Regions from separate parts of the Paenarthrobacter sp. CC6 genome, predicted to be linked through region 2. Evidence: riboswitches for the same ligand, from Rfam matches in the RefSeq annotation. Region 2 holds a riboswitch; the other holds the start of a gene.
What was found. A riboswitch is a leader RNA that binds a small molecule or an ion and turns the genes downstream of it on or off. The one in region 2 is predicted to bind cyclic di-AMP.
Positions count from the first base shown of each region.

Region 1: another riboswitch for cyclic di-AMP. It lies ahead of PV760_RS21190 (NlpC/P60 family protein); the one in region 2 lies ahead of PV760_RS17810 (C40 family peptidase).

Region 1 covers NZ_JARDAN010000036.1:4,419-8,264, reverse strand. The annotation lists gene PV760_RS21195 (NAD(P)/FAD-dependent oxidoreductase) at 1-479, shown strand, start outside; gene PV760_RS21190 (NlpC/P60 family protein) at 584-1,375, opposite strand; cyclic di-AMP (ydaO/yuaA leader) riboswitch at 1,379-1,546, opposite strand; gene PV760_RS21185 (copper resistance CopC family protein) at 1,721-2,353, opposite strand; gene PV760_RS21180 (NCS2 family permease) at 2,468-3,846, shown strand, end outside.
Region 2 covers NZ_JARDAN010000020.1:59,650-63,495, forward strand. The annotation lists gene PV760_RS17795 (NTP transferase domain-containing protein) at 1-363, opposite strand, end outside; gene PV760_RS17800 (HNH endonuclease) at 406-906, opposite strand; gene PV760_RS17805 (NlpC/P60 family protein) at 1,123-1,905, opposite strand; gene PV760_RS17810 (C40 family peptidase) at 2,000-2,674, opposite strand; cyclic di-AMP (ydaO/yuaA leader) riboswitch at 2,736-2,897, opposite strand; gene PV760_RS17815 (M23 family metallopeptidase) at 3,043-3,846, opposite strand, start outside.

The sequences.
Region 1 (3,846 bases), on a different contig from region 2:
CCATCCAGGAACGCAACGAAATCCTCCGCCACTTACGCAATTACGCGGCCAGCCACCATCTGGACGTACGCAGCACCACCAGGGCCGTCCGCCTGGATTTCCTGGGCGCGGACCCAACCCAGCACATCGGGTACGGGCTCGCCGCAAGCATGACCCGGAGCGGTCTCCATGCCTCTGGCCCCCTCGAATCCGCCCCGCGCCAGTGGGCAGTCCACACCGCCAACGGGATTCTCCTGGCAGACCATATTGTGGTCACACGCTGCGCCCAGAGCCAGCTGCGCCGCATGCTGGCCGAACTTGGAATCGCCGTCGGGCAGAACCTGGTCTCCGCGATGCGGGCAGTGGGGATGCACCTGGTGGGCGTGGGCGAGCTCATTACGCCCAGCCCCAAGGAAGTCCTGCGGCAAGCCAAGGCAGTGGGCCAGGCAATCTCCACCAAAGTGGCGCTCCCGGGCGGCCCGGGCATCGCCATCGCCTAGCCGGCATCATTCACGGCAGCCGCAACACGAATTTTAAACGCCAAAGGCCGGTGTCCTCGAAGATGAGCTTCGGAGACACCGGCCTCTGCGTTGAAGCGTGAGGCTTATGCGCCAGCGCGTACGTACGTGATGGGACCAGTAGCGGTCAACCAGCTGATCGGGTGGATGCCCGTCTGGTTGCCGTTGATGCCACCGCTGATTGCCTGGCCGTTGCCGATGTAGATGGCGACGTGGCCGGACTGGACGATCATGTCGCCCGGCTGCGGGTCGCTGACAACCTTGCCGTAGTTCATGAACTGCATGGGAGCGAGGTCGCCAACCGGAATGCCGGCGGAACCGAGGGCCCGCTCAACCATGGCGGTGCAGTCCTGCATGATGCCGATCTGGGCGTAAGCCGAGGCAACCATGGCAGCGTTGACGCCACCGGCAGCGGGAGCAGCAGCTACAGGAGCAGCAGCAGGTGCAACAGCGGCCGGAGCTGCAACTGCAGCCTGGGCAGCTACGGGAGCCGCAGCTGCGGCAGCGGTAACGGCAGCCGGCTTGGCAGCGGGGGCTTCAACTACAGGAGCCGGCTTTTCGATGACCGGAGCTGCAACGGAAGCAACAGCCGGACGCTCGAAGTTGACGGTAGCCGTAGAAAGAGCGGTAACAACCTTGGTGGGGGCCTCGGAAGCGGTCTCGGCGACCGTGGCGGGGCTGGCATCGCGCTGGACCGGAGCCTCTGCAGCGTGTGCAGCGACAGAGCCGGTCAGAACGAGTCCGGAAGCTGCTGCGATAACAGCTGCCTGGCGGCCAGCGCCGGAAGCGTTGCTGGCAACTGCCTTGGAGATGGAGATGAACGGATTAGGACGTACGCTGTCCGCCTTACGACGGCCGCGAAGAATGCGTGAAGACATGAAAGAGCCTCTCCCGATGCCTGCGAGGTTAGCTGTCGGATTCGGATGGGAGTCACCCGGCCACTATCCCCCGCTGTTCAGCGGAAGCTTCGTGACTTCACCCCAAGGCACGCTCGAAAGCGGCCCAAAATGGGTTCCCCGTCTCTGCCGTAGGTTTGTCTGCGAACGGATTCCGGACTGCGGCAGAGCTAGGCAATCAGGCCGGAAGTGCCCGCTACGTGGAACAGGCACAGGTACTACCGTACGCGATGATCCCGTCGAAGTCACATTTAAGTAACGAGGACTGCGGCTTTGGCGTGTCGCGGTAACCGAACCGAGATATTCGCAGCTACGTAGAAAAGCCCGCTATTCCGCGGCTTCCGGGCGGTTTTCGTCATCCGAGCCGGCAAGTTTCCTGCGGGCTGTAACGGCAAGGAAGATCACGAGCGCAACCGCAACAACCGCAATGACAACAATGCTCCAGGGGAACGGCTGGGACGCATCTGCGGCGGGCGAACTGCTGGCTGTTCCCGGAGGCGCCGTACCCGCGGACGGCACCGTTCCCGAGGTGGCCGAAGCGGACGCCGAGGGGGCGGCCGAGCCGCTTGCCGCCGTCGTGCTTCCCGCTGTGGCCGTGAACTTGAAGGTGCCCTCGATGGGGTGCGAATCGGAGCTGACAACGCGCCACACCACCGTGTACTCCCCCGCCGGCGCGCCGGCCCGGAGCTTCTGCACGGCCTGGCTGTCGATGATCTCGACCGGCCCGTCTGCCCAGTTCTCGCCGCCGGAGGTTACGGAGACGCCCGATCCGATGGCCAGAGGCCGGTTGTTGAACGTAATGGAGACCGACGCCGGCACTTCAGCCACGGTTGCACCGTTCGCCGGCGCTGTGGATTCCGCGACGTCGTGCGCGGACGCCGGAGCCGCGGAAAACAGCAGGGCAGACGCGAAGGCAAGGGCGGCGACGACGGCGGCCAGAAGCGGGCGGATGGTACGCATGGGGCGGTTTCTCCTAGTGTTGGCTTCCTTACAGACTAGGGGAATGGTCCGAAGCTCCCACATTCAACGGCATAGGATTTGAGAGCACACTCCCCCCAATACCCGGAGACCTTCATGCTTAAACAAGGTTCTGCAGTGGACCGCTATTTCAAGATTTCCGAACGTGGCTCCACGTACTCAAGGGAAATCCGTGGCGGCTTCGCGACATTCTTCGCCATGAGCTACATCGTTGTGCTGAACCCGCTGATCCTCTCGGGGGCAGACTCCAGCGGAGCTTCCCTGGGCTTCACCGCGGTCGCAGCCACCACGGCGTTCGTCGCCGGCATCCTGACCATCCTCATGGGCGCCTGGGCCAAGCACCCCTTCGCTGTGGCTACCGGGCTGGGCGTGAATGCGTTCGTCGCGGTTACCGTGGCCTCGCACCCGCAGCTGACCTGGCCCGACATGATGGGCCTTGTTGTCCTCTCCGGTGTCACGATGCTCATCCTTGTGCTCACCGGCTTCCGCACCGCGGTTTTCAAGGCTGTGCCGGAGGCGTTGAAGACGGCGATCGTGGTGGGCATCGGCTTGTTCATTGCCCTGATCGGCCTGGTGAACGCCGGTTTCGTCCGGCGCATCCCGGACGCTGCGGGCACGACTGTTCCGCTGGGCCTCGGTGTTGACGGGAAGCTCATGGGCTGGCCCACTCTGGTGTTTGCCGTCGGTTTGATCCTGACCATCGCCCTGGTGGTCCGCAAGGTCCGAGGCGCCATCCTGATCGGCATCGTGGTCTCCACCGCTCTGGCTGCGATCCTCGAATTCACCCTCCACATCGGCCCCAGCTTCGATGGCAAGAACGTCAACCCCCGTGGCTGGTCCCTGGTGGCCCCCACTTTGTCGGAGTGGGGCGCTCCGGACCTCTCCCTGATCGGCAAGGCCAACCCCTTCGGGGCCTTCGAACACCTCGGCTTCATCGCCGCGGCGCTGCTGGCGTTCGTGATCCTGCTGAGCATCTTCTTCGACGCCATGGGCACCATGGTGGGCCTGGCCAATGAGGCCGGAACCGTGGACAAGGACGGCAACATCCCGAACGTGGACCGCGTGCTGCAGGTGGACGCCCTTGGTGCCATCGTCGGCGGCGGGGCCTCGGTTTCCTCCAACCAGATCTTCGTTGAATCCGGCGCGGGCATCGGCGAGGGTGCCCGCACCGGCCTGGCCTCGATCGTGACCGGCGTTCTCTTCCTCATTGCCATGTTCTTCACACCGCTGATCAACCTGGTGCCATTCGAAGCCGTGGCCCCCGCGCTGGTGGTTGTGGGCTTCATGATGGTGTCCCAGGTGGGGAAGATCGACTGGCAGGACTGGGGAGTCGGGATTCCCGCGTTCCTGACCATCGCCTTGATGCCGTTCACGTACTCCATCGCCAACGGCCTGGGTGCCGGGTTCATCTCGTTCGTGCTGATCCGCACCTTCCAGGGCCGCGCCCGCGAAGTCCACCCCTTGATGTGGGCTGT
Region 2 (3,846 bases):
CACCCCGGGGTGCCCAGCGAGCACTTCCAACAGGCGGCCGATCCCCTGCGATGCCTTGGGCATATCGCAGGCCAAAACCAGTGTCCAGGGGGATCTCATCCCGGCCGTATCAAGTGCTGACAACCCTGCGGCGATCGCCGCTGCCGGGCCCGCGAAGGCCGGCTCCTCACGCGCGAGCAGCACGGATCCGGGCAAATGCACTCCGTGCTCGCCGGGACCCACCACTACGGTGGCCGCAGCAGCCCGGGCAGCCTCCAGTGCGTGCGAAAGGAGGGTGCCGCCGTCGTACTTCAACGTGGGCTTAGGCACGCCACCGAGGCGGGTGGCCCTGCCACCCGCCAAAACAACGGCGTTGAACTCCACCCGCCCAGCGTACCCGGACGGCGGGAGCTCAGCAGAAATCGATCAGGCAGCGGATTCCGGCAGAAGGAACGGGTCCCAGTCCGGCGCAGGTTTCTCGAGTTCTTTGATCTGCCACATGGTCCCCTGGGGCACACCGGGTTTGAAACGGAGTTTCCAGCCCATTTCGGCAAGTGTGTGGTCGCTCTTGGCGTTGTTGCATTTCAAGCACGCCGCAACCAGGTTTTCCCAGGAATCCGCGCCGCCCCTGGACTTGGGGTGGACGTGGTCTATGGTGTGGGCTGTTTTCCCGCAGTAGGCGCAACGGTGACCGTCGCGGCGAAGAACCCCGCGGCGACTCACGGCAGTGATCTTGTTGTACTTGGGGCGGATGTAGCGGTTAAGGAGGATCACGGAGGGGCGTCCGAGAATCTCCTGTGGCCCGACGACAGGCTCGTCGCCTTCGGCCACTACGCTTGCTTTCCCAGTGAGCACAAGGACCAGCGCCCGGCGGAATGTTATTACCGCCAGCGGTTCATATCCAGCATTCAGAACGAGTGTGCGCATGCACGTACCTCTTCACGGCCGCACCCGTCAGGGGCACGAGGGCCGGCTGCCCTCTGCATGTACGGGCTGTGGATCGACAACACAAGGGTAAGCACTTATATGCCGTATCAACGAATTTATTTGTCGTTTCGCTCACAGTGTCGGCAAAAGTTCACGCGTGATTAAAGCAAAACACCCCGCAGGCATCTGCCTGCGGGGTGTTCCGGGAGCTGATTGTCAGCCGTTGACGCGGATGAAGACCGGGCCGGAGCCGACGTTGACGCTGAACAGTGCCGTGGTGGATCCGTTCCATCCACCGTGGACTGCCATGCCGTTGCCGACGTACACAGCAATGTGTGCCTGTCCGGCCAAACCGCCGTTGGCGTAGTAGGCGAGGTCCCCGGGCTGCGCTTCTGCTGCACTCACGGTGCGGCCCAGCGAAAGGTAACCGGCGGGCCAGTCGTGGAAGTGGATTCCCACTGCTGCCAGGGAGTTGGTGACCAGCATGGTGCAGTCCTGCGTGACACCGAGCTGGGCGTACGCGGCGGCAGCAATTGCCGCGCCGAGTCCGCTGGACGCAGCCGGAGCAGCCGGTGCAGGGGTGGCAGTGCTGACGGCCACTGAGGCGTTCGTGGCCGGAGCCGCGGTGGCGGTGGACTTGGTCGATGCCTTGGCCTCAACCTTTGCCGGGGTCTCTTCAACCACGGGAGCCGGAGCTTCCACGGTGGTGACCACGGGACGCTCGTAAGAGATGGCAACCGTGGAGTCCGCAGCGATGGTGGCCTGGGCAACAGACTGGACATCGAGGGCGGAGGTCGACGTCGATTCGCGGTCGACATTCGTCTCAGCAGCATTGGCAGCGATACCGCTGGTCAGCACCAAGCCTGAAGCTGCGGCGATGACTGCTGCCTGGCGGCCGACGCCACCGGCGTTGACGGTGACGGCCTTTGCGATGACGGCAAGCGAGCTGGTCTTGGGGGCCTCAGCGCGGTGCCGTGCAACTTTGTGTGCACTGGTCATTGTTTTCTCTTTCGTATCCGCAGGCAGTTGGGGTACCTGTGGGTAGTGGGTCAGCTGGCAGGGGTACGTCAGCCGGCCCCGAATCGGGTTGTTTCTAGCGGAGGGTGAAGAACGAAGATGTGCCGGTGGAGGCCACGGAGTGCAGCAGGGTTCCCTGGCCCGGGTTCAAAGCACTGATCATCATGCCGTTGCCGACGTAGATGCCTACGTGCGCACCGCCGTTCTGCATGACCAGGTCACCGGGCTGGGGTGCGCTGGTGGGCTTCATGGCCGTCCAGGCGTTGACGCGGGGGATGCTGATGCCGGCCTGGGCGTAGACCCACTGGGTGAAGCCGGAGCAGTCCCAGCCGCTCGGAGTAGTGCCGCCCCATACGTAAGGCGAGCCGATTCCTGTGTAGGCAATCGCTGCGAGCCCGGATGCTGCCGCGCTGGAGGCGGACTCCTTGGCTTCGGAGGACTGGGCAGTGACTGCAGTGGCTTCATCCGCCGTGCGCTCTGTGACCAGGGCCGCACGCTGGACAACCTTGGGGGCTTCCTTGGTGGCCACGACGGGGCTCTCGAAGGAGACGGTGGCTGTTGGCTCTGCAGTGACCACTGCGGTGGCAGCCAGCTGCTGGGTGCTGGAGACTTCCGAGGTGGAGACGTCGGTGTCAGCGGCGTGAGCCGGCAACCCGACAGTAAGGACGAGGCCTGAGGCTGCTGCCAGCACGGCGGCCTGGCGGCCAACGGTACCGGCGTTCGAGGAAACAGCCTTCGAAAGAGTGTTCAACGGGTTCGAACGAACCGATTCAGCGCGATGGCGCGCAGGGGTAGTGCGTGATGACACGTAGGTAGCCTCTCCCAATGCCTGCGAGGTGAGCTGTCGGATTCGGATGGGAGTCATCCGGCCGCGCTGCTTCACTGGGAAACTTTGCGACTTAACCCCAAGGCCTTCATTCGAAGACCAGAAGTGGTTCCCCCGCCCCTGCCAGACGATTTTGCGAACGGACCTCGAGTGGTGGCAGAGCTAGGCAATCCACTCAAGTGCACCGGCCCCCTAAAAAGCCGATGCGCTCTGAAGGTTATAACAATTGAAAGCGAATGTCACATTCAGGTCACGAGGCCTGTCATCAATGCGAGAGAGCACCATCAACTGGCTTAGAGCCAGCCCATGGGGTCAACGACCTCGCCGTTGACCTGTACTTCGAAGTGGAGGTGGCAGCCGGTGGAGGCGCCTGTGGTGCCGCTCAGGGCTACGGTGTCCCCGCGGTTGACCGTCTGGCCCACCTGGACGTTGAAGGACGACAGGTGGTTGTACGTGGTCTCCAGGCCGTTGCCGTGATCCACAACCACGCGGTTGCCTCCGCCGTACTCGTGCCACCCGGCAAAAGTAACTTTGCCTGCTGCAGCTGCATGCACGGCAGTTCCGCATTGGGCCACGAAGTCCTGGCCGCGGTGGAAGTCGCCGGTGCCGCCCGTGAGGGGGCTGACGCGGTAACCGAAGGGGGAAGCGGTGGTGAGCGTGTCGAGGGGGCTGCCCAGGGTGCCCACGGAAGAAGCACGCTGGATGCTGCCGGCCGACTGGGCGCTGAGCAGTTGCTTCAGTTTTCCGTCAGGGTCCGCAGCGGTGGCTACAGCTGCGCGGCTGAAGTCGATTTTGGCTGATGCTGCCGCGGAAACCTCGGGCTGGCTTCCCACAGTGCCGCCAACGGCCAGGGCAGATTCGGACTGTCCCGATTCCGAGGTGGCCATGACGGGGCTGGTGGCCGGCAGGCCGACAGTCAGGGCAAGTCCGGTGGCGGCAAGCGCAACTCCGGCCTTCTGCCCGACGCCACTTGCTGCGGCGAAGTCGGCAACCTGGCGCAACGGGCTCTTACGGCGGCGCACCTGGCGTTCGGTGTCGCGGGGCCGGATCTCCGTTACGACGCGGGCTGGCCGCAGCTCAGTAGCGGGGCCGGACGC